DNA from 2 places in the Labrys sedimenti genome. Region 1 is predicted to be linked to the other one. Evidence: predicted binding sites of a transcription regulator. Region 1 holds the regulator's gene; the other holds the start of a gene.
What was found. Region 1 encodes LexA, which represses DNA repair genes until DNA is damaged. Its sites were predicted from a motif close to TGTTCNNNNTGTGTTCNG; they were not measured.
Positions count from the first base shown of each region.

Region 2: uvrA (excinuclease ABC subunit UvrA) is a predicted target of LexA. The motif match lies at 6,993-7,010, and genes of this name have one in related genera.

Region 1 covers NZ_JAXOUF010000001.1:1,120,410-1,135,216, reverse strand. Annotated here, with positions in the region: gene gltX (glutamate--tRNA ligase) at 1-1,059, opposite strand, end outside; gene U1R88_RS05495 (ComEC/Rec2 family competence protein) at 1,261-3,510, shown strand; gene U1R88_RS05490 (HlyD family type I secretion periplasmic adaptor subunit) at 3,552-4,997, opposite strand; gene U1R88_RS05485 (type I secretion system permease/ATPase) at 4,994-7,168, opposite strand; gene U1R88_RS05480 (calcium-binding protein) at 7,718-9,739, shown strand; gene U1R88_RS05475 (TOBE domain-containing protein) at 9,956-10,162, shown strand; gene U1R88_RS05470 (pentapeptide repeat-containing protein) at 10,274-10,957, opposite strand; gene lexA (transcriptional repressor LexA) at 10,986-11,708, opposite strand; gene U1R88_RS05460 (molybdopterin molybdotransferase MoeA) at 11,821-13,041, opposite strand; gene moaC (cyclic pyranopterin monophosphate synthase MoaC) at 13,038-13,541, opposite strand; gene trpC (indole-3-glycerol phosphate synthase TrpC) at 13,538-14,341, opposite strand; gene trpD (anthranilate phosphoribosyltransferase) at 14,347-14,807, opposite strand, start outside.
Region 2 covers NZ_JAXOUF010000001.1:826,867-841,673, reverse strand. Annotated here, with positions in the region: gene trmFO (methylenetetrahydrofolate--tRNA-(uracil(54)-C(5))-methyltransferase (FADH(2)-oxidizing) TrmFO) at 1-880, opposite strand, end outside; gene U1R88_RS03955 (DUF1127 domain-containing protein) at 1,157-1,312, opposite strand; gene U1R88_RS03950 (hypothetical protein) at 1,961-3,055, shown strand; gene U1R88_RS03945 (extracellular solute-binding protein) at 2,975-3,775, opposite strand; gene uvrA (excinuclease ABC subunit UvrA) at 3,993-6,917, opposite strand; gene arfB (alternative ribosome rescue aminoacyl-tRNA hydrolase ArfB) at 7,062-7,487, shown strand; gene U1R88_RS03930 (HAD-IA family hydrolase) at 7,570-8,226, opposite strand; gene U1R88_RS03925 (regulatory protein RecX) at 8,359-8,889, shown strand; gene U1R88_RS03920 (DUF2938 domain-containing protein) at 8,955-9,434, shown strand; gene U1R88_RS03915 (MEKHLA domain-containing protein) at 9,439-9,930, opposite strand; gene U1R88_RS03910 (dihydrodipicolinate synthase family protein) at 10,139-11,026, shown strand; gene U1R88_RS03905 (GntR family transcriptional regulator) at 11,102-11,761, shown strand; gene U1R88_RS03900 (ABC transporter substrate-binding protein) at 11,818-13,152, shown strand; gene U1R88_RS03895 (carbohydrate ABC transporter permease) at 13,149-14,066, shown strand; gene U1R88_RS03890 (carbohydrate ABC transporter permease) at 14,092-14,807, shown strand, end outside.

The DNA.
Region 1 (14,807 bases):
TTGAGAACGCTTGGCGCCGTTGCCGGCGGCAAGCTGGGCGGCGAGCACCGGGCCATCGGGAAGATGGGGCAGCAACTGGTCGATGGCGGCGAGCAACTCCTCATCCGTCGAGTTGCGCATATAGATGCCGTTGAGATTTTCGAGCTTCTTGAAATCGAAGCGCGCGGCTGATTTGCCGATGGCACCCGTATCGAAATGCTCGATCATCTCCTTGGTGGTGAACACCTCCTGGTCGCCGTGGCTCCAGGACAGGCGCACCAGATAATTGCGCATGGCCGCCGGGAGGTAACCCATGGCGCGATAGGCATCGACGCCGAGCGCGCCATGGCGCTTGGAGAGCTTGGCACCATCAGGCCCATGGATCAGTGGAATATGCGCCATATGCGGCACTTCCCAACCCATGGCTTCATAGATCTGCTTCTGGCGGGCGGCATTGGTGAGATGATCGTCGCCGCGAATGATGTGGGTGATGCCCATGTCGTGGTCGTCGACCACCACGGCCAGCATATAGGTCGGCGTGCCGTCGGAGCGCAGCAGGACGAGATCGTCAAGATCCTTGTTGGCCCAGCGCACGGTACCCTGGACGTCGTCATGGATGACGGTCTCGCCCTCGATAGGGGCACGCAGGCGGATCACCGGCTTGACGTCCTTGGGGGCGGTGGCCGGGTCGCGGTCGCGCCAGCGACCGTCATAGCGCGGCGGACGCCCTTCCTTGCGGGCGAGCTCGCGCATCTCCTCGAGCTCCTGCTGGGTGGCGTAGCAATAATAGGCCTTGCCCTGGGCGAGCATCGACTCGGCGACCTCGCGATGACGGGCCGCGCGGGCAAACTGGAAAATCGGGTCCCCGTCCCAGTCGAGGCCGAGCCAGGCCAGGCCGTCCAGGATGGCTGATATGGCGGCATCGGTCGAGCGTTCGCGATCGGTGTCCTCGATGCGCAGCAGCATCTTGCCGCCCTTGGCCCTGGCAAAAAGCCAGTTGAACAGAGCCGTGCGGCCACCGCCAATGTGGAGAAAGCCGGTAGGGGAAGGAGCAAAGCGGGTAACGACGGGAGTGGACATCGAAGCTGGCAATTCCAAGGAAGGGTGGGGCGGATCAGGGCGGAGGAGCGTTGAGCTCTTGGCTAACCCGGATCACATCAATAAGCTTGGGGCTTTAGCACAGGGTTTCATCGGACGGTAGCGGCGGGGGCGCCTTTGCCTGAGAATGATCGGGGCCGCACGCGAGTTGGTGTCCTCGGTGGAAGGCCGGGACAGCGGGGATTGGCGCTGCCCGGCGGTATGCTGTTCGGGCAGGGGCTGCAACAACTGCTGGCCTGGCTGGCGGCCGGGCTTGCGGCCGAGATGGCCGCCTTCGAGCTTGCTCTCGTCGTTCCGATCTTTCTGGGCCTGGGTGTCATCGCCTATTTCGCCGCACCGGAAGAGCCCAGTCTTGTCTTGCCCGCGCTCCTCACCGTGGGCACGGCCTGCCTCGCCTATGGCTTGCGGGCGCGCTGGTGGCTGCATGTCAGCCTGGTCTGCCTGGCGGCCGTAGGAGCAGGTTTTTGTTCTGCCAAGCTTCGCACGATGAGCGTCGCCGCGCCGCAGCTTTCGCGGTCGATGGCGGGAACCGTCACGGGGCTTGTCCTTTCGGTCGAGCCTCGCTTGGGCAGCAGTGCCCGCATCGTCATCCGGCCGGTCTCGGTGGAGAAACTGGAGCCTGCCGCCATGCCGGCTCGCATTCGCCTCACGGTCCGCAAGGGCAGCGAAATTGAGGCCGGTGACAGCATCAGCCTCAAGGCCATCATGCGGCCGCCACCATCACCTGCCTTGCCGGGCGGTTACGACTTTGCACGCGATGCCTTCTTTGACGGCATTGGTGGCGTTGGCTTCGCAGCGGGCAAGATCTCACCTGCCGCCAGCCCGGTCGAAGCGAGCTGGGCGGAGGTCTTCACCATCTGGATCGACCGGCAGCGCAACCATCTGACCGGGCGGATCGTCGAGACGATACAGGGGGAGAATGGGGCGATCGCAGCATCGCAGGTTACCGGCAAACGCGGCCAAATACCCGGCGATGCCAATGATGCACTGCGTGCTTCCGGCCTCTACCATGTTGTTTCGATTTCCGGGCTGCACATGGCCCTGTTTGCGGGCGGGCTGTTTGGCCTCATCCGCGCCGTGTTGGCCTTGTCGCGCCGTATTGTGCTCTATCGGGGCACCAAGGAACTCGCCGCGATGCTCTCTCTGCTGCCGGCCGCGGCCTATACGCTGTTTTCCGGTGCCGAGGTCGCGACCGTTCGTTCCTTCCTGATGACGGCCATCGTGCTGCTGGCCGTGGCGCTGGGGCGCAATGCCATCACCCGGCGCAACGTCGCCCTCGCTGCAAGCTTCGTGCTGCTGACCACGCCGGAGCAGTTGCTGGGGCCGAGCTTCCAGATGTCCTTTGCGGCGGTGGCAATGCTGGTGATCGCACATGAGCAATGGAGCCGGCGTAAGCGAGAGAAACCCACGATGGCGTGGGAGAGGGCTATTGGAGGAGCGGTAACCCTGGTGCTTGCCATGATGCTGACGACGATCGTCGCCTCGCTTGCCACGGCACCGTTTTCCGCCTTTCATTTCCATCGCCTCACCCTGCAGTCACTGGCTTCCAACCTCGTCGCGACTCCCATCGTTTCCTTCCTGATCATGCCACTCGCCATGCTGGCGCTGGTGGCCGAGCCGTTCGGCTATGGCGCTCCATTCTGGCAGGCGATGGGCTGGGCGGTCGGCTTGTTCATGCAGGTGGCCCGTTCGGTTGCTACTTGGCCCGGTTCCGACCTCGTGATGCCGCAATTTTCGTCCGTTGCTCTCGGATTATTCGCCCTGACGCTGGTTGTGCTGACTATCCTGCGCACGCGTCTCGCTTTGCTGGCCTTGCTGCCCCTTGGCGGGGGCATTGCCCTGGCCGCGACAGCGCCGCTGCCGGTGGCTCTGTTCGGCTCCAACGGCTATGCGGCTCTCGTCCGCAAGGGCGATCAGTTGACGGTGCTGGCGCAGCGGTCCGACGCTTTCACCGTTCAGCAATGGCTGCTGGCGATGGGTGATCGGCGCAAGCCCGAAGATCCCACTCTGGCGGCACGGCGCCTCTGTGACAGGGAAGGATGTTCTGCGCCTATCGAGGACGGCGGGGTCTTCATGCTCGACAAGACCAGCAACGCTGCCGAAGAGGATTGCGGTCGCGTCAGCGTCCTGGCCGGGCCGGTTTCGATCGGTGCCCGTTGTGCCGCGCTTGGCCTGACACTGGACCGCGAGCTGATCCGCGCGGCCGGCTCGATCGCGCTCTATGCCGGCCCCCGCGGCGACGATGGCCGCCTCACTTGGCGCATCGTCACGGCGCGTGACCTCGAGGGTTCCCGCCCGTGGGCTCCCGCCAGGACGAGGCCGGCTTCCAGTGTTGCACCGCCCGCTGCAAAGGCTCCACTTGTCGATCCGCCTCAGGGCTCCGCTATCCCCGACGCAGATCTGGGACCTCCGCAGCCGAATGCTGATGACTGACATATTTCCAGGGGAGGCGCCTTGGTTCTCCGCGCCGCGGATCAACGCTCGCGCATCGCCTGGGATGACACCTCGACAAGGGGCGAGAAGAGATATTCCAGGATGCGCCGGCTGCCTGTCTTGATCTCGACGCTTACCGTCATGCCTGCTCCGAGCGGCACCTGGTTGCCGTCTGCCGCGATGAAGGTGGCCGAGGGGGTGAGCGTGACGGGATAGACGAGTGCCTGAACCCTCGAAGCGCCGGCAAACATATCCTGCTGTCGAATGGCCTGCGTCGGGTCGCCTTCTGCGCGCTGTGCTTCCGGCGCAGGGATGGAGTCGGCGGCGACATGCGTCACGAGGCTGGAGATCGTTCCATAGCGGGTGAACGGAAAGGCCTCCACCTTGACGATGGCCTCCTGCCCCTTATGGACGAAAGCGATGTCCTTGTTCTCCACATAGGCTTCGATTTCGAGCGTGGCATTGGCCGGGACCACCCGCATCAATTCCTGGCCTGTGGTCACGACCTGGCCGATGGTAGTCACGGAGACGGACTGCACGGTGCCGTCGATCGGGCTGGTCAAGGTCTTGTGTTCGAGGCTCGCCTTCGCCTTGATCAGGCGATGGCTGAGGTCGTCGGCCTGGCGTTCGGCATTCGCCTTTTTCTGGGAGTTGTCGCTGATGAAGGCATCCCGAATCTTGGTGGCCTCAACCGCGAAAGTGACCATCTCGGCCTTCGCCTGCTCCAGCCAGCCATTATTGGCGGCGAGGGCGGATTTTTCCGACTGGAGAGCCTGGAGCGCGTCAAACAAGTTTGTGCGCGTGCCGGCATTCTTCTCCATCAGCGTGTTTCTCATGTCGACCCGGCTCTGCAGGGTTTCTATCAGGGCCGCCTGGGAGGTCGTGGTGGCGATCAGCCGATCACGTTCCGCCGTCTTCACCGCTTTCTTGGCCGTCAAGCTGCTCAGCTCGGCGCGCAGGCTCGCCAGGTCATCGCGCAGCACTTGTTCTTCGCGCACGCGCACATTGGCGGGAATGGCCTCGGGCCATGGGATAGCGGGGGCCACATCGATGATGTTCTTCTCAGCAGTTTCGATCGCTGCCCGCCGCCGCACGGCTTCGGCTTGATAAGCGGCCAGGCTTGCCGCGATGTTGCCGACGTCGGCCTCGGTCTCGACGGTGTCGAGTTCAACGAGGATGTCCCCAGCCTTCACATGCGCGCCATTGTCGACCCGGATCGCCTGAATGCGTCCCGTTTCCAGAGGCTCGATGGTCTTGATCTGGCCGATCGGCCGGATCTTGCCGGCAGCGACGGCAAAGATGTCGATCCGGCTGAAATAGGACCAGGCCAGGGCGCTGGCTAGGAAACCACAGATGAGCAGTAGCAGCGCCAGCCTTGCCGGAGATGCCGGGGTTTCCAGAATCTCGAGCGCCGCTGGCAGGAACTCCTGATCGGATCGCCGCGGTACGGGCCGCTTGCGTGCAGGGGAGAGTGAGGTCGTGCTCACGATACGTCCTCTCCACTCGCCTGGCTGGTCTGCAGCGCCCACAGATGAGCATAGAGACCGCCTTTCCTCGCCACCAATGCGTCATGCGTGCCGATCTCGACAATGCGCCCATCGGCCATGCTGATGATGCGGTTGCAGTTCCTGACGGCGGCGAGCCGGTGGGCGATGATGATGACCGTGCGTCCCTTGACGATCTGTCGCATGTTACGATGGATGACACGCTCGCTTTCATAGTCGAGGGCGCTCGTGGCCTCGTCGAAGATGAGGATCGGCGGGTTTGTCGCCAAGGCGCGGGCGATGGCGAGGCGCTGCCTTTGTCCACCCGAGAGATTGGCGCCGCGTTCCTCGATGATGGTTTCGTAGCCGCTCGGCAGTTTGCTGATGAACTCGTCGGCGCCGGCGAGGCGTGCGACCTGCATCACCGTGCCGCGTGACATGGTCGGATTGGCCAAGGCGATATTGTCGTGAACCGAACGGTGAAACAGCAGGTTTTCCTGCAGGACCACGCCGATATTGCTGCGCAGCCAAGCCGGGTCGACCTGTGAAATATCGGCTCCGTCGAGAAAGACCTGTCCTTCCACCGGCGTATAGAGACGCTGGATCAGCTTGGTCAACGTCGACTTGCCCGAACCCGACGGACCGACAATGCCGATCACCTCGCCCGGATTGATCTGCAAGGTGATGGTTTTGAGGACTTCCGGCAAACCGGCCCTGTAGCGGAAGGATACGTTCCGGAAGGCGATCTGTCCGCGCGGCGTCGGCAGCGCCAACGGCATCCGGGGTGAATGTTCCGGAACGGTGTTGAGAATATCTCCCAGCCTTTCGACGGAAACCTGCACCTGCTGGAAATCCTGCCACAGTTGCGACAGGCGCAGGATGGGTTGCATCACCTGCCCGGAGATCATGTTGAAGGCGACGAGTTCGCCTACCGTGATCTCGCCGCGGATCACGGCCATGGCGCCGAAGAAGAGCAGGGCGGCGGTCATCAGCTTGCTGACATATTGAATGGCGTTCTGGCCGACGCTCGCCAGGAGCGTCGCGTCGAAGGCCGTGCGGACATAGGCGGCGAGTCGCTCCTCCCACTGCAACTGGGTTGCCGGCTCGACGGCCGCGGCTTTGAGCGTCTGGATGCCCACCACGGTCTCGACCAGGAATTGCTGGCTTTCTGCTCCCGTGTTGAACTTCTGCTTGACCTTGTCGCGCAGATGCGGGCGCACCAGCAGGGTGATGATCAAATAGAGCGGGATCGCCGCGATGACGATCAGCGTCAGCTTCCAAGAATAGAGGAAGAGAACGGCAATGAAGATGAAGGTGAAGAACAGGTCGATCGCGGAGAACAGGCCCTGGCCTGTCAGAAAGGAGCGTATAGTCTCGAGTTCCCTCACACGGGCGACGGTCTGGCCTGCCGCTCTCGTCTCGAAATAGCCGAGCGGCAAGCGCAAGAGGTGATGGAAGAGGCGCCGGCCAAGCTCGACATCAATGCGGCTCGTCGTATGCGAAAGGACATAGGTGCGCAGATATTGCAGCGAGACGTCGAAGATACCGATGATGACCAGGCCGAGGACCAGCACGAGGAGCGTCGAATAGCCCTGATGCACCAGGACCTTGTCGACGATCACCTGGAAGAAGAGCGGTGTGATCAACGCGAAGATCTGCACGAAGATCGATGCAACCAGGACATGGGCCAGTGGCTTGCGGTAGCGCCAGATCGACGGCAGGAACCAGCGCAGGCTGAAGGCTTTCGGATCGATGCCAGGGCCCTTGAGACGGCGGGCAACCAGGATGACGTCCGCCTCGATCTGACCGAGCAGGTCTTCCACCGACACGCCGCGTGCCACGCGCGTGACGGGATCGACCAGCCGATAGTCTCCGGAGGCCATCAGGCCTCCATAAATGGCATAGCCACCGTCCCGCAGTTTGACGATGGCCGGCACCGGTATGGACTGCAGGCGCTTGGCCTTGGCCGCATTGATGGTGCGCGCCTTGAGACCCACGATGGCTGCAGCCCGCACCAGATCGACATGGGTGCTCTCCCTGTTTCCCAGCGCAAGCTCTCGGCGCATATGCATGGGATCGGCTGCAATTCGGAAATAGTTCGCCACACCGCACAGCGCAGCGAGGCCGGAGTCGAGTTTCTCTGGCTCTCCCGTGCTCTGTGATATTTCATTCATGAATTGAAGACCTCGGGGGACGTAGTCGCAAATGCTCGCAGTGGCAAGGAACGCAAACTAACCGACCATCGCCAATTCGATCCGGGTTTAATCTTGCGACCAACTGACAACGCCGCCGTTGCGACAACACAACGATTTTACAGTACATTACAAAGAAAGGTCGTTAAAGGACCAAATCATTAATTGGCAAGCAAGTTTGTATAAATGGCAAACGGCAGGCTTGCCGTTTTTTGTAATTAATTCCAATGTCTTGAAATAATTTTATAATAAATTTTGATGTTATCTTTGGAGTGATAAATCTTTGCAAGGAGAGATTTAAATAAATTAGACTAAATATTGAACGTTGTTTTATTTTGTAAAATTCACATTTTGCTGTAAGGGGTATTTTTTCTATGGCTTGAAAATATTTGCATGGAGCCAGAGTAAAGCCATCGCATGGATACCAGACGTCATGTATGCTCGCGGTCGTTCTCACTGCCAAGCCGATAGGTGAAGTGGCTTGGATATCAGGTATTCCATCGCCAACTGAGCGCAGTCCAGGAATTTTCCATGAGCAACATTGTACTTCCAACCGGTATCACCCATGACAGCGTCTTCGCGGCGGGTGCAGCCGGAAGCACCTACAAGGTAAATTTGGATTCCTACATTATTTCCGCCGACAGTCTGGGGCTTCAGCTCGACGGAGGCCCCTGGACTGTAACGATCAATGGCGGGGTCGGCGGCCTGCAAGGAGACGGCCTTGCCGTGAACGCGCCGGCCACGAGCACCCTTGTAACGACAAAGGTCAATGTGGGAGCGGAAGGCTCCATCTACGGTTCCCTCTACGGCATCGGAACAAATGCGGCCTTGGATGTCGCAAATTCCGGAATTATCCGGGGGGATGCGGGAGCTGTCTATTATGTCGGCGGTTCAGGAAGCAATCTCTATTCCAACGCAAAAATTTCCGTAAAAAACCTGGCAGGCGCGACCATCTCTGGTGGTGATTTCGGAATCTATAATAACAGCGCTGCGATATTGACGGTGACGAACGCTGGGACGATTTCTACGGATAGTGGCTATGCCATTCGGTCCAGCGGGCTTGGCAGCATCACCAACAGCAAGCTGATTCAGGGCGATATCGGTCTTTTTGGCGCGGCTCCGCTGAATTCCCTCGGAGTCCCGACCGCTGGTAATACCGTCACGAATACTGGGGAGATCGATGGTTCGATCTTGATCAACGAGGGCAAGAATGCCGTTACGAACTCCGGCATTGTAATTGGAAATGATCAACTCCTGACTTTCGCAGATGATAGTCAGCGGGATATCCAGGTTTCGATAGGCCTCTGGCAAGGCAATAGCACCATCAAGAATTCAGGAAAGTTGTACGGGACGATACTTGGAAGTTTGGGAGCCGACGTCATCAGCAATACGGGGTTGATCGTCGGCGACGCGGCCTATGGCTATGACGCCGGAAGCGACCAGTACTTCCAGGGCGCGTTGGACCTCGGCGCCGGCAATGACAGCCTTACCAACGGCAAGGAGATCGATGGCGCCGTCTGGCTGGGTACGGGTGATGATACGGCGACCAACACCGGCGTGATCTACGGTTTCATTTCGGCTGGCGACGGCAACGACAAGATTACCAATTCGGGCAGCGTCGACGGCATCGATCTGGGCGAGGGTGTCAACACCCTCACCAACAGCAAGACGATCTATAGGGGCGTCTATGGTGGCGATGGCGGCAATACCATCACCAACAGCGGTACCATCTACGGCGATGTCCAGACCGGAGCTGGCAACGACAAATTCACCGAGTCCGGTGCCGGTCTGGTGACCGGCGATTTCTATCTGGGGGCGGGCAACGATACCTTTGTCGGTGGCGCCAGTGTCGAATATGTCCACGATCAGGCCGGTAACGACATATATGGCCTCGGTGCGGGCAATGACGTCTATTTCGCCTCCAACGACGGCGGTACCGATAAGGTGGACGGCGGCACCGGGATAGACGTCTTCGCTGTTGCTTCTGATACGACGGACCCCCTCAATATCAATCTTGGCACCACGGCGGCTCTCGGCTTGAATGCTCAGACCGCAACCTTCGGCACATCCGGCGGCAGCGAGAATGTGAAGGGTTTCGAGATCGTGTGGGGCACTTCCGGCAATGATACTATCGTCGGTGGAGCGATCGCAGAAACGCTGCACGGCAATGACGGCAACGACATCATTGCCGGCGGCGTTGGGGCCGATATCCTCTGGGGGGAGGGCGGCAACGACATTTTCAAGCTGCTGGGTGTCAAGGACAGCGGATTGACCCGGGCGGCAACCGACACGATCATGGACTTCACCCAAGGCGAGGACAAGATCGACCTCAGCAGCATCGACGCCAACAGTTCGGTAGCCGGTTTTCAGGAGTTCCACAGCCTGATCGCCAATAGCGATTTCACCGGCTCGTCGGGTGAACTGCGTTATATCTTCCAGGGTGGGCAGACCATGCTCCAGGGCGATATAAACGGTGACAAGAAGGCGGATTTTCAGATCGCGATCCAGGGCACGGTCAATTTGCAAAGCAGCGACATCATCGGTCTTTCCTGAGCATCGGCTGTACCGCGTCTGAGCGAGAAGGCGGCCGCCCCTACGGGCCTCTGCCCGCAATTTTCAGGGTAACGGCCGCGCGTTTTGAGGCGGTTACCCTGATCGTGTCGCCGTCTGGAAGGGGCGGCGGACACACCAATTTCACCAGTATTTGCCGGTGGACATTGCTTCGAGAATGATGATGATCGCGTTTTTCGCGTCGCCAAGGGAAGTTTCATGAAAATCAGCGCCCGCAACCAGATCAAGGGTACGATCAAGAGCGTGACGAAAGGGCAGACCACTTCCCATATCCAACTCGAGGTCAACGGTACCATCATTACCGCGTCGATCACCAACGAGGCCGTCGACGACCTCAATCTCAAGCCCGGCCAGAACGCCTATGCCGTCATCAAGGCCTCAGATGTCATGATTGCAGTCGACTGACCTGCCTTCCCGTTTCATGCCGACTTTCGGCAGTGCTCGGGCGGATAGTGGTTCGAGCACCCCTGGTTGTCTGATGTCGAGCCGATGAGCCTGTAAATTCCGGACGTTTTGTCAGGCAATCCGCAAGCCCAGTTCGGCCAGCAACTGGCCGGCCTGGCCTTTCGAGATCGTAGCGCCCTTGAAATAGAGGGCATCTCCCAGCCTCAGTCCACCGAGATCGGCGCCGCGCAGGTCGGCCCCCTCGAAGCGGGTGTCGGCCAGATTCGCATCGCGCAGGCTGCATTCCTCGAAGGTCGCCTCGCGAAAGTCGCATTGGCGTAAATCGGCCTGGGTGAAGTCGAGACGACGCAGCACGGCCTTGCGGAAGGAAAAGGCCGGCAGTTTGGCCGACATCAGCAGAACCTCCTCGAAAACCAGCCCCAGCGCCGAGATCTCCGAGAGGTCTGCGCCCGTCAGCTTGCAACCGATGAATGTCGCCGAAGCCGCCTTGGCACGCCGGAAGCTGGTATTGCTGTAATCACCGGTGCGGAAGTTCGCTTCCTCCAGATCCGTGCCACGGAAATCGGCGCCGCTCGCCTTGCAGTTGCGCCAGAGCGTATTGGCAAGCTTGGCGCCGACCAGCTTGGCGTTTCTAAGGATGCAACGCTCGAATACCCAATGAGAGAGATCGAGACGCGAAAGATCGCACTCCTCCATCTCGCAATCGACGACGGAATGGGGAAGCTTCGTCGCGACTAGGTCTTCGACATCGCGGCGCTGCAGGCTGCGGTTCGCGATTGCGCGAAGCGCACTCATGACCGGCAGGCCTTGGCGTCGGCCACACTCAGTAGCGACGGAACAAACCGACCAGCTTGCCCTGGATCTGCACCCGGTCGGGCCCGAAGATACGAGTTTCATAGGCCGGGTTGGCAGCCTCCAGTGCGATGGAGGCTCCGCGCTTGCGCAGGCGCTTGAGCGTGGCTTCCTCGTCATCGATCAGAGCCACGACGATGTCGCCGGTATCGGCATGGTCCTGGCGGCGGATGAGTACGGTGTCATTGTCGAAGATACCGGCCTCGATCATGGAATCGCCACGGACCTCCAGAGCGAAATGATCGCCGGAGGACAGCATTTCCGGCGTGACGCTGATGGTGTGGCTCTTGGACTGGATGGCGGAGACCGGCGTGCCGGCGGCAATGCGCCCCATCACCGGGACAAGGACCGGCCGGCCGACCTCGTCGTCAATTTCAGGCCTGACGGGGCGCACCTTGCCGAGATTGCCCTCGATCACATTGGGACGGAAACCGCGCTGGGAAGAGGCCAGCGACAGGCCGCCACCGCTCGGTACTGCCGATTCGGGCAGGCGCACCACTTCGAGCGCTCGAGCGCGATTGGGCAGGCGCCGAATGAAGCCACGCTCTTCCAGCGCCATGATCAGGCGGTGAATGCCAGACTTGGACCTGAGGTCCAGCGCTTCCTTCATCTCGTCGAAGGAAGGAGGCACACCCTGTTCTTTCAGGCGCTCATGAATGAACCGAAGCAATTCATGTTGTTTCTTGGTCAGCATGGCTATCCCGTCGTGGCGGCCGCGAATCACGGTGAAGGTGTAAACAAAACAAGAACAGTGCTACATGTTCCTACTGTGTTCTGCAACAATGAAGTTCAGGTTAAAGACGTGGTCAATAGCCTGCCGTGCGGAGATCGATGATCTCGCAGGTCTCACCCGCCTTTGCTTCGGGTGCGAAGGGCGGCCGGATCACCAGGCAATCGGCATGCTGCATCACGCTGACGAGCGACGAATCCTGCAATGTTAATGGCTCCACCTTGAGGATGTCTGACGTATCGTCAAGCAGGAAGCGGGCGCGAATATAGTCCTCGCGAATATCGTTGGCCGGCCAGGAACGGGCAAAGACGGCCTTGCGGCGTGGCGGGCCTGCGTCGGAACGGCCAAGCAACGTGCGCAGCAGCGGCACAAGAAAGAGGACGCCGCAAACCACGGAGGAGACCGGATTGCCCGGCAGTCCGAGAATGTGCATGGCACCGAGCCGCCCATGCAGCAGCGGCTTGCCTGGCCGCATCGCGATTTTCCAGAAGCCGAGCCGCATGCCTTCGCGGGTCAGTGCGGTCTGGATCAGATCGTGATCGCCGACGGATGCGCCGCCGATGGTGACGAGCACATCGGCCTTTTCGGCGCGAGCTCGCTTGATGGCGGCTTCCAGGGCCGGAAAGTCGTCGCTGGCGATGCCGAGGTCGAGCACTTCGCCGCCTTCGGCTTCGACGAGGGCGCGGATGGCGAAGTTGTTGGAGGCGACGATCTGGTTCTCGCCGATGGCTTGGCCGGGGAGCACCAGTTCATCGCCGGTGGCGAGGATGGCGACCTTGGGGCGGCGATGGACGGGCAGGCGAGGGTGGTTCATCGCCGCTGCAAGGGCAATGTCGCGGGGGCCGATGACGGTACCTGGTGCCAGCGCTTCCTTGCCTTCGGCAAAGTCCAGGCCGCGGGCTCGGATATGCTGGCCGGGCTTGGCCGTGGCTTCGACGAGGACCTGGTTGCCCTCCCGGCGGGTCTGCTCCTGGATCACCACCGTGTCGGCGCCATCCGGCACGGGGGCACCCGTGAAGATGCGTACCGCCTGGTTCTCGCCGACACGACCGGCATAGCCATGCCCCGCCGCCGATTCGCCGATCAATTCGAGGACAGCACCCTCCTGGGCATCCTGCCCCCGCACGGCATAGCCGTCCATGGCGGAGGCGTTGAAGCCCGGCTGGGTTCTGAGGGCCGTGATGCCCGAGGCCAGGACACGGGTCCGCGCTGCGTGCAGCGGTACGGTTTCGACCGGGAGCGGGCTCACGCCGGCAACCACCTTGGCCAGCGCGTCCGCGACGGGAAGCAGGCTCATGGATTTTCCTCCGCATGCCAATCGCCGGATTTGCCGCCGGACTTCTCTATGAGCCTGATCGCCTCGATGCGCATGCCCCGGTCGGCAGCCTTGACCATGTCATAGATGGTCAGGCAGGCGACGGAAACTGCGGTCAGCGCTTCCATCTCCACGCCGGTCTGTCCGGCGACCTTGGCTGTCGCCCGCACCGTCAGGCCGGGCAGAGCGGTATCGGGCTCGATCTCGACGGCGACCTTGCTCAGCAACAAGGGGTGGCAGAGTGGGATGAGCTCATGCGTCTTCTTGGCGGCCATGATACCGGCGATGCGAGCGGTCGCGCGGACGTCACCCTTCTTGGCATCGCCCGACAAGACGAGATCGAGCGTCGCGCGCTGCATCACCACGCGCCCTTCGGCGATCGCGGTGCGGCTGGTCACCGCCTTTTGCGAGACATCGACCATGTTCGCCTCGCCGGAGGCGTCGAGATGGGTAAGGACGGGCTTTGCATTTTGCTGGCTCATGCCGCCTGGTCCACAGACAGCAGGGCGCGCGTGGCGGCGGTGACGTCGCCCTGACGCATCAGGCTCTCGCCGACCAGGAAGGTGTTGACGCCCACCGTCTGCAGGCGCTGGACGTCGCCGGGCGTGAAGATACCGCTTTCGCCGACCAGGAGGCGATCGCCGGGCACCAGCGGCGCCAGTGTCTCGGTCGTCTCCAGGCGAGTGACGAAGTCGTTGAGATCGCGATTGTTGATACCGATCATGCCGACATCGAGCGTGAGAGAGCGCTCGAGCTCGTCGTGATTGTGGATCTCGCACAGGACGTCAAGGGACCAGTCCTTCGCGGCCGCAATCAGGGCACGGGCTTCGGCATCGGTGACGCTGGCCATGATCACCAGGATGCAGTCGGCACCCCAGGCCCTTGCTTCCACCACCTGGTAGGGGTCGTAGAGGAAGTCCTTGCGCAAGGCGGGCAGCGATACCGCCGCACGCGCCGCGGTGAGGAACTCCGGCCGTCCCTGGAAGGAGGGCTCGTCGGTCAGCACGGAAAGACAGGCCGCCCCGCCGGCTTCATAGGCGCGGGCAAGCGCCGGAGGGTCGAAATCGGCGCGGATCAGGCCCTTGGACGGGCTGGCCTTCTTGATCTCGGCAATCAAGGCAGTATTGCCGGCGTCGAGCTTGGCCCGGAGGGCCCTCTGGAAGCCGCGTACGGGACTGGCCCGGTCCGCCAGCTTGATCAGCTCCGGCAGCGGGCTTGCGGCCTTCGCTGCCTCGATCTCGCGGCGCTTATAGGCTTCGATCTTCTGGAGAATGGTGGCCATGGCACTCACGCGTTGGAAACTTCAACCAAACGGTCGAGCGTTGCCAGGGCCTTGCCCTGGTCGACGGATTCGCGAGCGAGGGCCACCCCGTCATCCAGGGTCCGCACCCGCCCTGCCACCAGCAAGGCGGCACCGGCATTGAGGAGGGCGATGTCGCGATAGGGCGTCTTCTCGCCTTCGAGCACGGCCCGCAGCGCCACTGCGTTGTGGGCGGCGTCGCCCCCCTTCAGATCGTCGGGGGTGGCTACCCGCAGGCCGACTTCCTCAGGCGTGATGACACCGTGGCTGATCTCGCCATTCTCCAGCGAGACGATCTCGGTGGGCCCGGTGGTGGTGATCTCGTCGAGCCCGTCGCTGCCATGCACGGCGATGATGCGCGTCGAGCCCAGAGTCTTGAGCACCTCCACCATCGGCTGAAGCCATTGGCGGGCATAGACGCCGAGCAGTTGCCGCTTGACGCCGGCAG
Region 2 (14,807 bases), 290 kb from region 1:
GCTTCGTCTGGAAGCCGACCATATTGTAAAGCGTGCCGAGCGCATTGTCCTGGCGCAACTGCACGATGGCGTGGGGCTTGACTTCGGGGTTGCGGGGGTTGGTGAGGCCAACCGGCTTCAGCGGTCCGAAGCGCAGGGTTTCGCGACCTCGCTCGGCCATGACCTCGATCGGCAGGCAGCCATCAAAATAGGGCGTGCCCTCGAATTCCTTGAAGCCTGTCTTGTCGCCGGTCAGAACGGCGTCGAGAAAGGCTTCGTATTCCTCCTTGCTGAGGGGGCAGTTGATATAGTCGGCGCCGGTGCCGCCCGGGCCGGGCTTGTCGTAGCGCGACTGAAACCAGGCGATGTCCATGTTGATGGATTCGCGGTGCACGATCGGAGCGATCGCGTCGAAGAATGCGAGCGAGGTTTCGCCGGTTAGCGCGGCAATGGCATCGGCCAGAGGCTTGGAGGTGAGAGGACCGGTGGCAACGATGACATTGTCCCAATCCGCCGGCGGCAGGCCGTCGACATGTTCGCGCCGGATCTCGATCAAGGGGTGTGACGTCAGCCGTTCCGTCACTGCAGCCGAGAAGCCGTCTCGGTCCACCGCCAGCGCGCCGCCCGCCGGAACCTTGTGGCTGTCGGCGCAGGCCATGATCACCGAATCCAGTCGGCGCATTTCCTCATGGAGCAGGCCGACGGCGTTCGTCTCGGCGTCATCGGAGCGGAAGGAGTTGGAGCAGACGAGCTCGGCGAAGTCCGTGGTCTTGTGGACCTCGGTCGCTTGAACGGGGCGCATCTCGTGCAGGATGGCGGGAACGCCTGCCTGGGCAATCTGCCAGGCGGCTTCGGAACCGGCGAGACCGCCGCCGATGATATGAATGGGGGTAATGCTCATGCCCCGGCTTTTAGACCATCGGGGGCGGCTATTGAAGCATCAACCCAACAAAAAGCCGCCCCAAAAAGGGCGGCTATGTGGCACTCGGCCCTCGTCCTGCAAGGCGGCGCCTACGACTTTTCGCTTAGGCTCGATATCATCGCAGCCCGATCGCCGGCCGGCATACCACCGGCTGGCAAATGCGATACGACTTTCCACTGCAAAAGATGGACACGCGGGTGGATCGTCGAAACTGTACCAATGAGCCGTGCAGCCCATTGGTCATTACCTGCAAGATTAGGCGCGGGCGGCCTGACGCGCGATTGCGCGAACGTCGGCAGGGTTGATACCGATGTCGGCCAAATCGCGTCCGTTCAAGCGCCTGAGCTCGGCCAGCGTCTCGCGCTCACGGCGCCAGATGCGGACACGTTCGATCAAAGCTGCGAACAACATGATAAGGTTCCTCTTCTGCGAACCTGCGTTGAAGCGAATTCCTCAACGCCGTTCACATTCCCTATATGCCGTTTTTTCCTCGAATGAGGTAGATGCTGCATCGCACAACAATCATGCATTTTTTGCATGTCGTAATGCTGTCATCATTTAAAAATCGTCCATAATGGCAATGATGGCCTGACTGTGATGCGCACCGTGCATATCTTTTTCGGACTGTAGCGGCTGAGAGGCCCAGGGCGGGATATCGCAGAAAGTGGCGGTGGTATCGGCCGCATACCGCCAGCAGCGCTTGGTAATACCGCTCGGCGCAATTGGCAGGAGGCAGCCCTAATCCGGCACCCAAGAATGCTCGCCGAGACGTAGTGTACGTTACCCCGCCAGTAGTACCGCTATACACCAAAGTTGGACTTGGCTTCCCAAGGTGCCGGCATGCTATAGGGAACTCGAAAAATAGGAATAATCAAGAATCTTTGATGCGTTCACTGGCGTATTTATCGAAGATATATTCGAGTATAGATTCATTAAGATCCTATAAAATGTGATAAGTCTCATTTCATTTGGGGTTGTTTATTTATTTTGATTGGGTCCTGAGCTTACGTGACGCCGAAGTGCGCCGAACCCCTGGAAGGTTAGCGGGAGACTGAAGCAATGACGACGAATGGTTCAGGAGATGGCTCGGAGAAAAGAGCCCGAAAATATCTGCTGGTTGCGCGGATCGGGCCAAAGAGTCTTCACGCGAAGTGGCTGGCCACTGGTGTGGATAGAAATTATGATGTCTTTCTCAGCAGCTACGAACCCAACTCGCCCGCCATCCAGGAAGATGGGGTCTATTTTGAGCGTCGCTTAGGTAGAAAGGTTGCCGGCTATGACGGATTCTTGCGCGAAAACGCGAAGTTTATCAGTAGATATAAATATATATGCTTTCTTGATGAGGATATTGAGGCATCTCCAGCTGCCATCAATGGGATTTTTTCCCGCTGCGATCAGCACAATCTCAAGATTGCCCAACCGGCGCTGACATGGGATAGCCATTTCACCTATGCCTGCCTGCTTCGACAGAGACGGTACGCTCTGCGCTATGTCAATTTCGTGGAGATGATGTGTCCCGTCTTTCGGCGCGACATTCTCGAACGGATCGCGCCGCTCTACGCTCTTGGCTATGAAAGCGGCATCGACCTCATCTGGTGCAACCTCGTCGCTGAAAGCCCTCGCGATTTTGCCGTGATCGATGAATTTCCGGTTCGGCATACCGAGCCGGTGGGCGGCAACAAGAGTGCCAACGGTTTTGCCGACGGGCGGCTCTATGAGGACGATATCCACGCCATTCTTGCGCAGTTTCGCCTGCCCTGGCTGCGGGCCACGCCATTCTCGGCCGTTGGCCGGTCTGGACGTGAGTCGAGTGGCCGAAAAAGCTTGCTGCCATGGGCTCTCGTCCTGCTGGCGGCAGCGCCGCTGCGCAGACCGATGGCGGGGCGCCTGCGCGCCATTCTGGTTCATTGGCGCCATCTGTGGCTGGGAGCAGCCGGTAATATGCGCACCAAATTTCCCGTTGGCATTGCCGGGAGATTTGCTGGCGCCGCTGTACGCGCCACCCGAAGGCCGATGGAAATGACGGGGCGGCATATACCAATGCTGGGAATGCCACCTGTTCCTTCGCTGCGTTCAGGGTTGAGACGGCAGGCCGACCGGCGCGAAACCATATCGGCCGAAGGTGGCCTGACCTTCCGGCGAGAGGATCGCTAGCATCAGCGCCACGGCAGAGGCGTTGTCGGTGTGCGCCAGAGCCAGGCCATATTCGGGGCCGGTTTCATAGGCTTCGGGGACCTGGATGACCTCCAGGTTCGGCGTGGCCGCCTTGCGTTGCGCCGCTCCGCTGCAATAGCCCATCATCACGTTGATCTGCCCACTCTTGAAGCCATCGGCAATCGGATCCTGACCGGCGGGGATAGGCGCTGTCGAGCCACCAACGATCTTCTGGGCCTTGGCATCCAGCTTGGCGAAGGCGCCCGGGTTTCGCTTGTCGATCAACTGGAACATGGCCCAGGTATAGTCACCACCGGGGTCGGCCTTGGGCGTGGACGTGCCGAGCTTCACGGCAGGATCGAGCAGGCGCTCGGCAAAGTTGGTGCTGGCGAGCCTGGCTTCAGGCAGGGCGAAAGCACAAAGCCGGTTGCGGGTGAACATGACGACGGCACTCGCCTTGCCATCCTTCTGCAATTTGCGGGGACTAGCCATGTCCGCCGAAGCCAGGATGTCGACCTTGTCGCCCTGCTCGATTTTCTCCCGCATCAGGCCTGAAGGACCGAAGTCGGTGCGTACCTTGACGCCGCTCTTCCTGCTGAAATCCTGCGCGATGTCGGTCAACACCGCACGAAGGCTGCCGGCGCCATAAAGCACTACTTCGTCAGCCCGGGCAGCGGTGCTGGCGAGGGCCAGACCAGCGGCGAGCAGGATCCTGAACATTTGCTTCTCCCGGAAACGGAGCGGTCGCGCCGACTCGCTATATATGAATGGCTATAGCGTTAACCAGCGAAACACTCGTTTGGCAATGGCTTTGCCATGACGGGAGATCGGGGCGCCGACGTAAAGCGCAACCCGGAGCGCGGAATCTCTCCGGCTCTTGGCCGCGCATGTCCGCGGGCATCTGGGATGCAGACGAGGGCGCCCGCATCTTAAGGGGTTATTCGGCTGCTTCGCCTCGGCGCCCCTGGGGACGGCGCTCCATCACCTCGCGCAGGAAGCGCCCAGTATGGGAACGCGGTTCCCGGATGATCGCTTCCGGCGTGCCTTCGGCAACGACCTCGCCGCCACCGTCGCCGCCTTCCGGTCCCATGTCGATGACCCAGTCGGCCGTCTTGATGACTTCGAGATTGTGCTCGATCACCACCACGGTGTTGCCCTGGTCGACCAGTTCATGCAGCACTTCCAGGAGCTTGGCGACGTCGTGGAAATGCAGGCCTGTGGTTGGCTCATCGAGAATGTAGAGCGTGCGCCCGGTCGAGCGGCGCGCCAATTCCTTGGAGAGCTTGACGCGCTGGGCCTCGCCGCCCGACAGGGTGGTCGCCTGCTGGCCGACCTTGACATAGCCCAGCCCCACCCGCGCCAGCGTTTCCATGGTGTTGCGAATGTTCGGCACGGCCTTGAAGAATTCGGCTCCCTCGTCGACCGTCATGTCGAGCACGTCGGCGATCGACTTGTTCTTAAAGCGCACGTCCAACGTCTCGCGGTCGTAGCGCTTGCCCTTGCAGACGTCGCAGGTGACGTAGACGTCGGGCAGGAAGTGCATCTCGATCTTGATGACGCCGTCGCCCTGGCAGGCTTCGCAGCGCCCGCCCTTGACGTTGAAGGAGAAGCGTCCCGGCAGATAGCCGCGCGCCTTCGCCTCGGGCAGGCCGGCGAACCATTCGCGGATCGGCGTGAAGGCACCGGTATAGGTTGCCGGATTGGAACGTGGGGTGCGGCCGATCGGCGACTGGTCGATGTCGATGACCTTGTCGATCAGTTCCAGGCCATCGAGCTTGTCGTAGGGCGCCGGGTGCTCCAGCGCGCCGTTCAGCTTGCGGGCGACGGCCTTATAGATGGTATCGATCAGCAGGGTCGACTTGCCGCCACCCGAGACGCCAGTGACGCAAGTGAACAGGCCGAGCGGCACCTCGACCGAAACATCCTTGAGATTGTTGCCGCGAGCGCCGGTGAGCTTCAGCGCCTTGCCCTTCTGGCGCCTGCGCCGTTCGGCAGGCATGGGGACCGAGAGTTCACCGGTCAGATATTTGCCGGTGAGAGAGGCCGGATTGGCCATCACCTCGGCCGGTGTGCCCTGGGCTACGACACGCCCGCCATGCACGCCGGCACCGGGCCCGACATCGACAACGTAATCGGCCTGCAGGATGGCATCCTCGTCATGCTCCACCACGATGACGGTGTTGCCGAGTTCGCGAAGGCGCCGCAGCGTTTCGAGCAGGCGCTCATTGTCGCGCTGGTGCAGGCCGATGGATGGCTCGTCCAGCACATAGAGCACGCCGCTGAGGCCCGAGCCGATCTGGGAGGCCAGGCGGATGCGCTGGCTCTCACCACCCGACAGCGTGCCGGAATTGCGGGCCAGCGTCAGGTAATCCAGACCGACATCGACCAGGAAGCGCAGGCGCTCACGAATTTCCTTGAGGATGCGGACCGCGATCTCGTTCTGCTTGGTATTGAGCTCGGCCGGCAGTGCTTCGAACCAGTGCTGGGCCTGGCGCACCGACATCGCCGAGATTTCGCCGATATGCTTGTGCGTGACCTTCACGGCCAGGGATTCGGGCTTGAGGCGGAAGCCGGCACAGGCCTTGCAGGGCGTGTTGGCCATGAAGCGCGAAATATCCTCGCGCGCTTGCTCGGAATCGGTTTCCTTCCAGCGCCGCTCCAGATTGGTGACCACGCCCTCGAAGGCCTTGCGGGTCTCGTAGGAGCGCAGGCCATCGTCGAAGGAAAATACGATCTGTTCCTCGCCTGAGCCGTAGAGGAACACCTGCTGCACCTTTTCCGGCAGGTCCTTCCAGGGCGTAGTCACGCCGAATTTGTAGTGCTTGGCGAGGGCATCGACCGTCTGGCTGTAATAGGGGCTGGTCGATTTCGCCCAGGGGGCCAGCGCGCCCTTGCGCAGCGACAATGTCTCGTCCGGCACCACCAGGACAGGGTCGACCGTCATCTCGGTGCCGATGCCGTCGCAGCACGGGCAGGCACCAAAGGGATTGTTGAAGGAGAACAGCCGCGGCTCGATCTCCGGAATGGTGAATCCGGAGACGGGGCAGGCGAATTTCTGGCTGAACATCACACGCTTGGGCGAGCCGTCGGCCTCCTTCTGGTCGGCGAGTTCGACCACGGCGATGCCGTCGGCGAGTTCGAGCGCGGTCTCGAAGGAGTCGGCCAGGCGGCTGGCGATGTCGGCGCGGACCACGATGCGGTCAACCACCACGTCGAGATCATGCTTGAGCTTCTTGTCGAGGGCAGGGGCGTCGGCGATTTCATAGAAGGTGCCGTCGATCTTGACGCGCTGGAAGCCTCGCTTGAGGAAGTCGGCGAGTTCCTTGCGGTATTCGCCCTTGCGTCCACGCACGACGGGAGCAAGCAGGAACAGCCTGGTGCCTTCCGGCATGGCCATGACCCGGTCCACCATCTGGCTGACCGTCTGGCTTTCGATCGGCAGCCCGGTTGCCGGCGAATAGGGAATGCCGATGCGGGCCCAGAGCAGGCGCATATAGTCGTAGATCTCGGTGACCGTCGCCACCGTCGAGCGCGGATTGCGCGATGTGGTCTTCTGCTCGATCGAGATGGCGGGCGACAGGCCGTCGATCTGGTCGACGTCCGGCTTCTGCATCATTTCGAGGAATTGGCGCGCATAGGCCGACAGGCTCTCGACGTAGCGGCGTTGGCCCTCCGCATAGATGGTGTCGAAGGCGAGCGACGACTTGCCGGAGCCGGAAAGGCCGGTGAACACCACCAGCTTGTCGCGCGGGATTTCCAGATCGACATTCTTGAGATTGTGCTCGCGAGCGCCGCGCACGGTAATGAAGCGGCGATCGGCAGGCGATGGAACAGCGCTGCCGGAGATGGGGCGGCCAGACATACGGACGATCCTGTGGGCTTTTGCCGAGAGATAGGCTCTTTGGTCCGCAAATTGAAGGAGCAAGGACGAAAAGACAAGAACAATTCGTGAACTTATCCGCAGAATTTAGCAGCACGGTCCAAGGCCATACGTTATGCAGGCTCCATGATCGAGATCACCTCAACTTTGTCCATCGACGAGCGCGAAATCATCGAGGATTTCGTTCGCTCCTCCGGACCCGGCGGACAGAACGTCAACAAGCTGTCGACGGCGGTGCAGTTGCGTTTCGACATCCGCACTTCGCCCTCGCTGCCGAACGATGTCGCAATCCGGGCCCAGAAGCTCGCCGGCCGCAAGCTGACGCAGGAAGGGGTTGTCGTCATCCTCGCCCAGCGTTTCCGCACCCAGGAGCGCAATCGCGAAGATGCCCGCGAGAGGCTGGTCGCGCTTCTGCGCGAGGCGGCCACGCCGCCACCGCCGCCCCGCAAGGCAACCAAGCCTTCCAAAGCGGCCAAGGCGCGGCGCCTCGAGTCCAAATCGCGCCGCTCCAACGTCAAATCGCTGCGCGGCGGCAGGATCTCGATGGATTGAGATCGGGGGGCTGGTCTTTGGCGCAGCCGGAAACTTGGCGTTTACAGAAAAGCTTTGGCTGGTCCGAAGACAGGCCCCGATCTTACGCCAGGATCAGAGCCTTCACCTCGTCCATCGTCTCGGCGATGTGATCGGCGCCGGCGGCTACCAGGGTTTCCTCGCTCGGCGGCATATGGTGCAGCCCACCGACGAAGCCGATCGCCGTCATGCCGGCTGCCTTGGCCGCCTTGACGCCGACCACGCTGTCCTCGACCACCACGGTGTCGGCGGGGGCCGCACCCAGAGCCTTCGCTGCATGGAGAAACAGATCCGGTGCCGGTTTGCCCTGCGCTACGAGCTTCGCGCTGAAGATGTTGGGATAGACCAGTTCGAACAGGTTGGTGATGCTGAGGCCGAGGCCAAGCTTGGCGGGGGGGCTGTTGGAGGCCACGCAAAAGGGCATCGGCAGGCTCTGGAGGACCTCGCGCACGCCCGGAATGGGTTCCAGTCGGGCTATATAGGCTGCCCGAAGCATGCGACGCGTGGTCTCGGCATGGTCAGGCGGCAGCCTGAGACCGAAATCCTGCTCGAAGCGCTCTTCCAAAGCCTCCTGGGTCAGACCGAGGAAACGCTGCATCACGTCATGGGCGGTGACTTTGACGCCGAGCGCCGACAGGGCTTCGGCCTCGACTTCCGCCGACAGGATCTCGCTGTCGACGAGAACGCCATCGCAATCGAAAATCACCAGAGAGAAGGACATGGGAACCGCCTGATCCGAGAAGACGTGCAGAGGCCGGCGTGTCGCGATTCTTGTCAAGCCAGGTCCGAGCCGCAGGATGATGGCGCGCAGCCGTGAGTTCCGGCAAGTTCTTTCCAACGATTCGAGGCTGCCATGTCCATCATCCCGTCGCTGAGCCGCGAAGAAAGCTGGATGCGCAAGTCGGCGCTCCATTATCTCGGCCAGCGATCGACCAGCGTCGCCAATCTCCGTCTGGTCCTGCAGCGACGGGCGCGCCGCAAACTGGGGCCGGAAGTTGACGTCGTAGACCTGATCGAGCGCACGATCGACCATTGCCGGCAGCTCGGTTTCATCGACGACGCCAGTTTCGTGGAGGCACGCCTTCATGCCGGGCGCAGCCGCGGCCTTTCGGCTCGCCGGATCGGCGCTGCCTTGGCTGCCAAGGGCGTCGATCGCGCCTTGGTGGCCCAGGCGCTTGCAGGGGAGGACCGTGGTAAGGCCGAGGAGAGGGCTGCCGCCCGGCTGGCACAGCGCCGGCGCATCGGTCCCTGGCGACGGGCGGACAGGGACGCCGAGGTCGAGCGGGAAATCGCCATATTGGCACGCGGCGGCTTTGCCGTTTCGCTGGCCCGCCGCATCATTATCGCTGATCCAGACGAAATCCGCGCTCTTCTCGAGATTTGAAATCTTGCGCCCGCCGGCTGCGGCGTGTTTTGTATGATGAATACAGTCCTCTTGGCGGAATCGGCATGTTCGAACTTTTCTGGCGCGGCGTTGCGATCGGTGTTGGTGCAACGGTCCTGATGGATCTATGGGCGATCGTGCTGCACAAATTCTTCGGTGAGAACCTGCCCAACTGGGCCCCTGTCGGCCGATGGTTCTGGCATCTGAAAAAAGGCCGCGTCTTCCATGACGATATCGGCAAGGCCGAGCCCTATGCCCATGAATTGGCGTTGGGATGGATCGGCCATTACGTGGTCGGCATCCTCTATGGCGTGATCCTGGTGATCTTCGCCGGAGCCGCCTGGCTGGCGAACCCGACATTCCTGCCGGCCTGGATCCTCGGCATCGTCACGGTGGGCGCCGGCTGGTTCCTGCTGCAACCCGGGCTCGGCATCGGCTGGGCCGCGTCGAAAACACCCAATCCCACCAAGGTACGCCTGCTCAATCTGGTCGCGCATACGGTATTTGCGATCGGCCTGTGGGGGACGGCCCTGATCATCCGCTGACGGCTCAGGGCAGATCGCGCCAGGAGGCGAACATGGCGGCCTGGCCATGGCGGTTGCCGGCATCGTCGATCACTTCCCAAACTGTGGCATTCTCGATGAAGAAGCGCCGGCCTGATTTGGCGATGCGCACGCCGCGATAGTCGGCGATGAAACCCTGCCTTTTGACCGTATCGAGCAGGCGCTGGCGTTCGTCTCGATCCGGAAACTCCGCCGACAGACGGGATGGCAATTGCGTCAATTCTTCCCAATCATATTCAAAGCATGCTTGTACGGCCTTGTTCCCATAAATGAAAACGGGATCGGCATAGGTGTCATGGGCCAGAAGGCAGAAGGGCGCCTCGGCGTAGAGCCATGTCGCGTCTGCCCGCTCGCCCGGCGGAGTTGGAAAAAGCCCGCGCCCCGTCAGGCGGCGGAGGCTGCGGTCGAGCAGGGCGGCGAAATCCGGATTGCCGGCAAGAGCCGGCCAGGTTGCTGCGAGCCCAAGGGGGAATGTCATGAGCGGATGGTGGTTGAAGGGATGAGCCCGTACGGCCTGCTCGCCAAAGCGAGAGCCGCGGGTTGTATGCCGCGAATGTCGCCGCCTCGCGGCAACCGGTCAAGCCCGGCAGCCGAAATTGATCAGACAAAATTTTCCATCCGACTTGCGACTGACATGTTAGTCTGTTATCGGTAGTTGCATATTGAAAAATCGATGAAAGACAGGGATGACGCACCACCGTTTTGGCCTTTCAGCGGCATTGGCCACGCCCTTCGATGGCCAAGGGCAGGTTGACGTCGCCCGTGCCGTCGCCCATGCGCGCTGGTGCCTCGCCAATGGCTGCGGCAGCGTTACGCTGTTCGGTACCACCGGGGAGGGGGCCTCGATCGCGTCGACTGAACGTGAAATTCTGCTGTCGGCTTTCCTGGCTGACGGCATCGAGGCGCGGCAGATCGTGGTGGGCGTGATGGCGAATGCCATTGCCGATGCAGCGGCTCAAGCCCGGCAGGCTCTCGATGTCGGTTGCCGTGGCGTGCTGCTGGCACCGCCTTCTTATTTCAAGGGCTTGCAGGACGATGGCCTGTTCACCTGGTTTGCCGCCGTGTTCGAGGCGGTCGGGCCGAAAGCGAGGGACGTCTATCTCTACAACATTCCCTCGGTTACCGCCGTGGAGCTTTCGGTGGACCTGATCGGGCGACTGAAGCAGGCGTTCCCGTCGGTGGTGGCCGGCGTCAAGGATTCCTCGGGCAATTGGCCGTTTACGCAGTCTCTGCTGGAAGCCCATGGTGACCTTGCCATCCTGATCGGCGACGAGAGAGGCCTGGCGGCGGGCGTGCGCATGGGCGGGCAGGGGGCGATTTCCGGCATGGCGAATATCTGTCCCGGGCGCCTGCTTGCCATGGTTCACGAAGGACGGGACGACGCAGGGGTGGTCGCCTTCGTCGACGAACTCCTCCACTATCCGGTCATCCCGGCGATTAAGGCGATGGTTGCCTATCGTACCGGCGATGCAGCATGGTCGGCAACACGGGCGCCGTTGGTGACGTTGCCCGAGCATGATGCCAAGAAGCTGGCTGGCCTGTTTGACCGCATCGGGCAAACGAAGGCGGCCTAGAGAGGCGTCAAAACAGAAGCTGGAGAAGAGTGCGGTTCGAAAAATCGCATTTGCTCCGGATCAGGGAGGGGGCGGATGGAAGAAGGCGGCGAACCGCTGCGGTTGCGGGAAAAGGCCTATGCCAGTTTCACCCGCCATCTGCTGGCGCGCGATGTCCGTCCCGGACAGTTCGTATCCCAGCGCGAACTGGTGGCGCTGACCGGCCTGCCGCTTGGAGCAATCCGTGAACTCGTGCCGCGCCTGGAAGCGGAGGGCTTGCTCTCCACCATTCCCCAGCGTGGCATCCAGATCGCCCATATCGACCTCAACCTCATCAAGGACGCTTTCCAGTTCCGCCTCTTCCTGGAGAAGGAGGCCGTGGCTCTTTTCACGGTGTCGGCCTCCGATGGCCTGCTGGCGAAGCTGCGCCGCGAGCACGAGGACATGCTGGCCCGGGGGCTGTCGGAAGATCTGGCCCCCGAGATGGTGGAACAAGCGCAGGCGACCGACTGGAACCTGCATGACACCATCATCGATTCCATCGGCAACGAGATCATCGCCAAGGCCTATCGCGTCAACTCGATCAAGATGCGCCTGATCAACCAGGAGCGTTTCCGTATCGATGGCAGGGTGGTGCCGGTGATGCGCGAGCACCTTGCCATCCTCGATGCCATTGAGAGCCGCGAGCCGCAAAAGGCGGTGGACGCCATTGCCGAACACATCAACAACGCCCGTGCCCTGGCGCTCAAGGTCTAGCGCCGGGACGATACACAAGACAGACGATCCAGAAGAAGCTTTGGGAGGAGGAACCTATGAGTTTTGATTTGTTGAAGCCGTCGCGCCGGCAATTCCTGGCCGGTTCCGCCGCACTCGGCGCTGCCGGCCTCGCCGGTATCCGGCCGGCCTTCGCGGCAGTCGACTGGAAGAAATATGCCGGCACCACGCTCGAGGTGAACCTGATCAAGAGCCCGCGTGGCGATACGCTGCAGAAATACCAGAAGGAATTCGAGGAACTTACCGGCATCAAGGTCAATGCCGAGCAGACGCCGGAGCAGCAGCAGCGCCAGAAGGCCGTGATCGAGCTGACCTCCGGCAAGCCGAGCTTCGACGTCATCCATGTCAGCTATCACGTCCAGAAGCGCCAGTTCGAGAAAGCCGGCTGGCTGGCCGATCTCGGCCCCTTCCTCAAGAACCCCGAACTGACGGATCCCACCCTGGTCGAGAGCGATTTCGCCGCTGCGGGCCTGGCCTTCGCCAAGGACAGGAATGGCCGCTTCGGTGCGTTGCCCTTCTCGGTGGATTACTGGATCGTCTATTGGAACAAGGACCTGTTCGCCGCCAAGGGGCTTGAATATCCCAAGACCTTCGAGGAGATGGTCAAGGCGGCCGAAACCATCACCGATGCCAGCAACAACATTGCGGGCTTCGTGGCGCGGGGCGCCAAGAATGCCAATGTGCCGGTGTGGACCAGCTTCCTGCTCGGCAATGGCAAGAACCCCGTCGGTGCCGACGGTTCGCTGCAGACCGACAGCCCGGAGGCGATCGAGGCTGCCGCGCTCTACCAGCGCCTGATGACCAAGTCGGCCCCGCGTGGGGTTACCGGCTTCAACTGGGCCGAATGCCAGTCCGCCTTCCTGCAGGGCAAGGTCGGCATGTGGCTCGACGGTGTCGGCTTTGCCCCGCCGCTGGAGAATCCGCAGAAGTCCCGCGTGGTCGGCAAGGTCGGCTATGGTGTGATGCCCAAGGGGCCGGCTGCGCAGGCCTCCGCCACCTTCGGCGACGGCATCGGCGTCACCGAGGCCTCGGCCAAGAAGGAAGCGGCCTATCTCTATTGCCAGTGGGCGATTTCCAAGGAAATGGGGGCTCGGCTGCTGCAGGCCGGAGCGGGCGTGCCGTTCCGCAATTCGATCCTGAACGACGCCAAGGTGCGCGAAGGCGTGACCATGCCCGGCGCCTGGGTGGACTGCGTGGCGCAATCCGCACCGATCAGCCAGCTCGGGCTTCCCGTGATCATCCCGGTCACCGAGTTCCGGGATATCATCGGCGTGGGGTTGACCAATCTGCTCGGGGGCGGCGATCCGGCGACCGAGATGAAGAAGGCGACGGAAGCCTTCAAACCCGTGCTCGCCCGCAGCGAGGCGCAATGAGCGCCGAAAGCCCGGCCGTGGCGTCCGTCCAGGCGAACAACAGTGCGTCCGGCCCGCTGAGGCAGGGCTATTGGCCCTTCATCCTGCCGGCACTCATACTCGTGGCGGCGGTGATCGTCTTTCCCTGGCTGTTTACCATCGGCATGAGCGCGAATGCCTGGCAGGTCGGCTCGGCGCCGCGCTTCGTCGGGCTGGAGAACTATATCCGCCTGGCCGGCGACATCCGGTTCTGGGAGTCGATGTGGCACACGCTGACCTACACCGTGCTCTCGGTGGTGGCGCCGCTGGTCCTGGGCACGCTGGCTGCACTGGTGTTCGATTCGAAGATGCCCTTGCGTGGCGTGCTGCGCGGCATCTTCGTGATGCCGATGATGGCCACCCCCGTCGCTGTCGCCCTGGTGTGGACCATGATGTTCCATCCCCAGCTCGGCGTCTTGAACTACCTCTTGTCGCTGGTGGGCATTCCGCCTCAGGCCTGGATCTTCGAGCAGGGCACGGTGATCCCGTCGCTTGTGCTGGTGGAAACCTGGCAATGGACGCCGCTGATCATGCTCATCGTGCTCGGCGGGCTGGCTTCCATGCCGCGCGAGCCTTTCGAGGGCGCCGAGATCGACGGGGCCAATGCCTGGCAGAAATTCCGCTACATCACGCTGCCGCTGATCCTGCCCTTCATGATGATCGCGGTGATCATCCGCTCGATCGACGCGCTCAAGAGCTTCGACATCATCTATGCGATGACGCAGGGCGGTCCGGGCACGGCCTCGGAGACCATCAACCTCTATCTCTACAACGTGGCCTTCTCCTATTACGACATCGGCTACGGCTCGGCGATCGCCGTGGTGTTCTTCATCATCATCATCATGATGTCGCTGGTGCTGCTGCATCTGCGCCAGCGCGCGAAATGGAATGCTTGAGGCCAGGATGATGAGGATTTGGATGATGAAATTTCGGACGATCAAGCTTCGAGATCTCCCACGCCTCGCCGGCACGTTGTTCCTCGGCTTTGTCGTGGTGTCGCCCGCCCTACTGTTCTTCATCTGGATGCTGTCGCTCTCGCTGAAATACGAGATCGACAACGGAGCCTATCCGCCGATCCTGATCCCCGAGCAATTCGCCTGGTCGAACTACACCGAGATCTTCGCCACCAATGATTTCCTGCGCTATTTCTGGAACAGCGTGGTCGTGACCGGCGCGGCCACGGTGCTGGCGCTGATCGTCGGCGTGCCGGCGGGCTATGGCATCGCCCGCATCAAGGCCGACAAGGCGGCGATGGTGATCATGATCGCCCGCATGACGCCGGGCCTCTCCTTCCTGATCCCGATGTTCCTCCTGTTCCAGTCGCTCGGCCTGCTCGGCACGTTGTGGCCGCAGATCATCATCCACCTGGTGGTGACGATCCCGATCGTGATCTGGATCATGATCGGCTATTTCGAGACCACGCCTCTGGAACTGGAGGAGGCGGCGATGATCGACGGCGCCTCGCGCTGGCAGATCTTCTACAAGGTGGCGCTGCCGATCGCCAAGCCGGGCATCGTGGTCTCCCTCATCCTGGCCGTGATCTTCTCCTGGAACAATTTCGTCTTCGGCATCGTGCTGGCCAGCCGAGAGACACGCACGCTGCCCGTCGCCGTCTACAACATGCTGTCCTTCGAGCA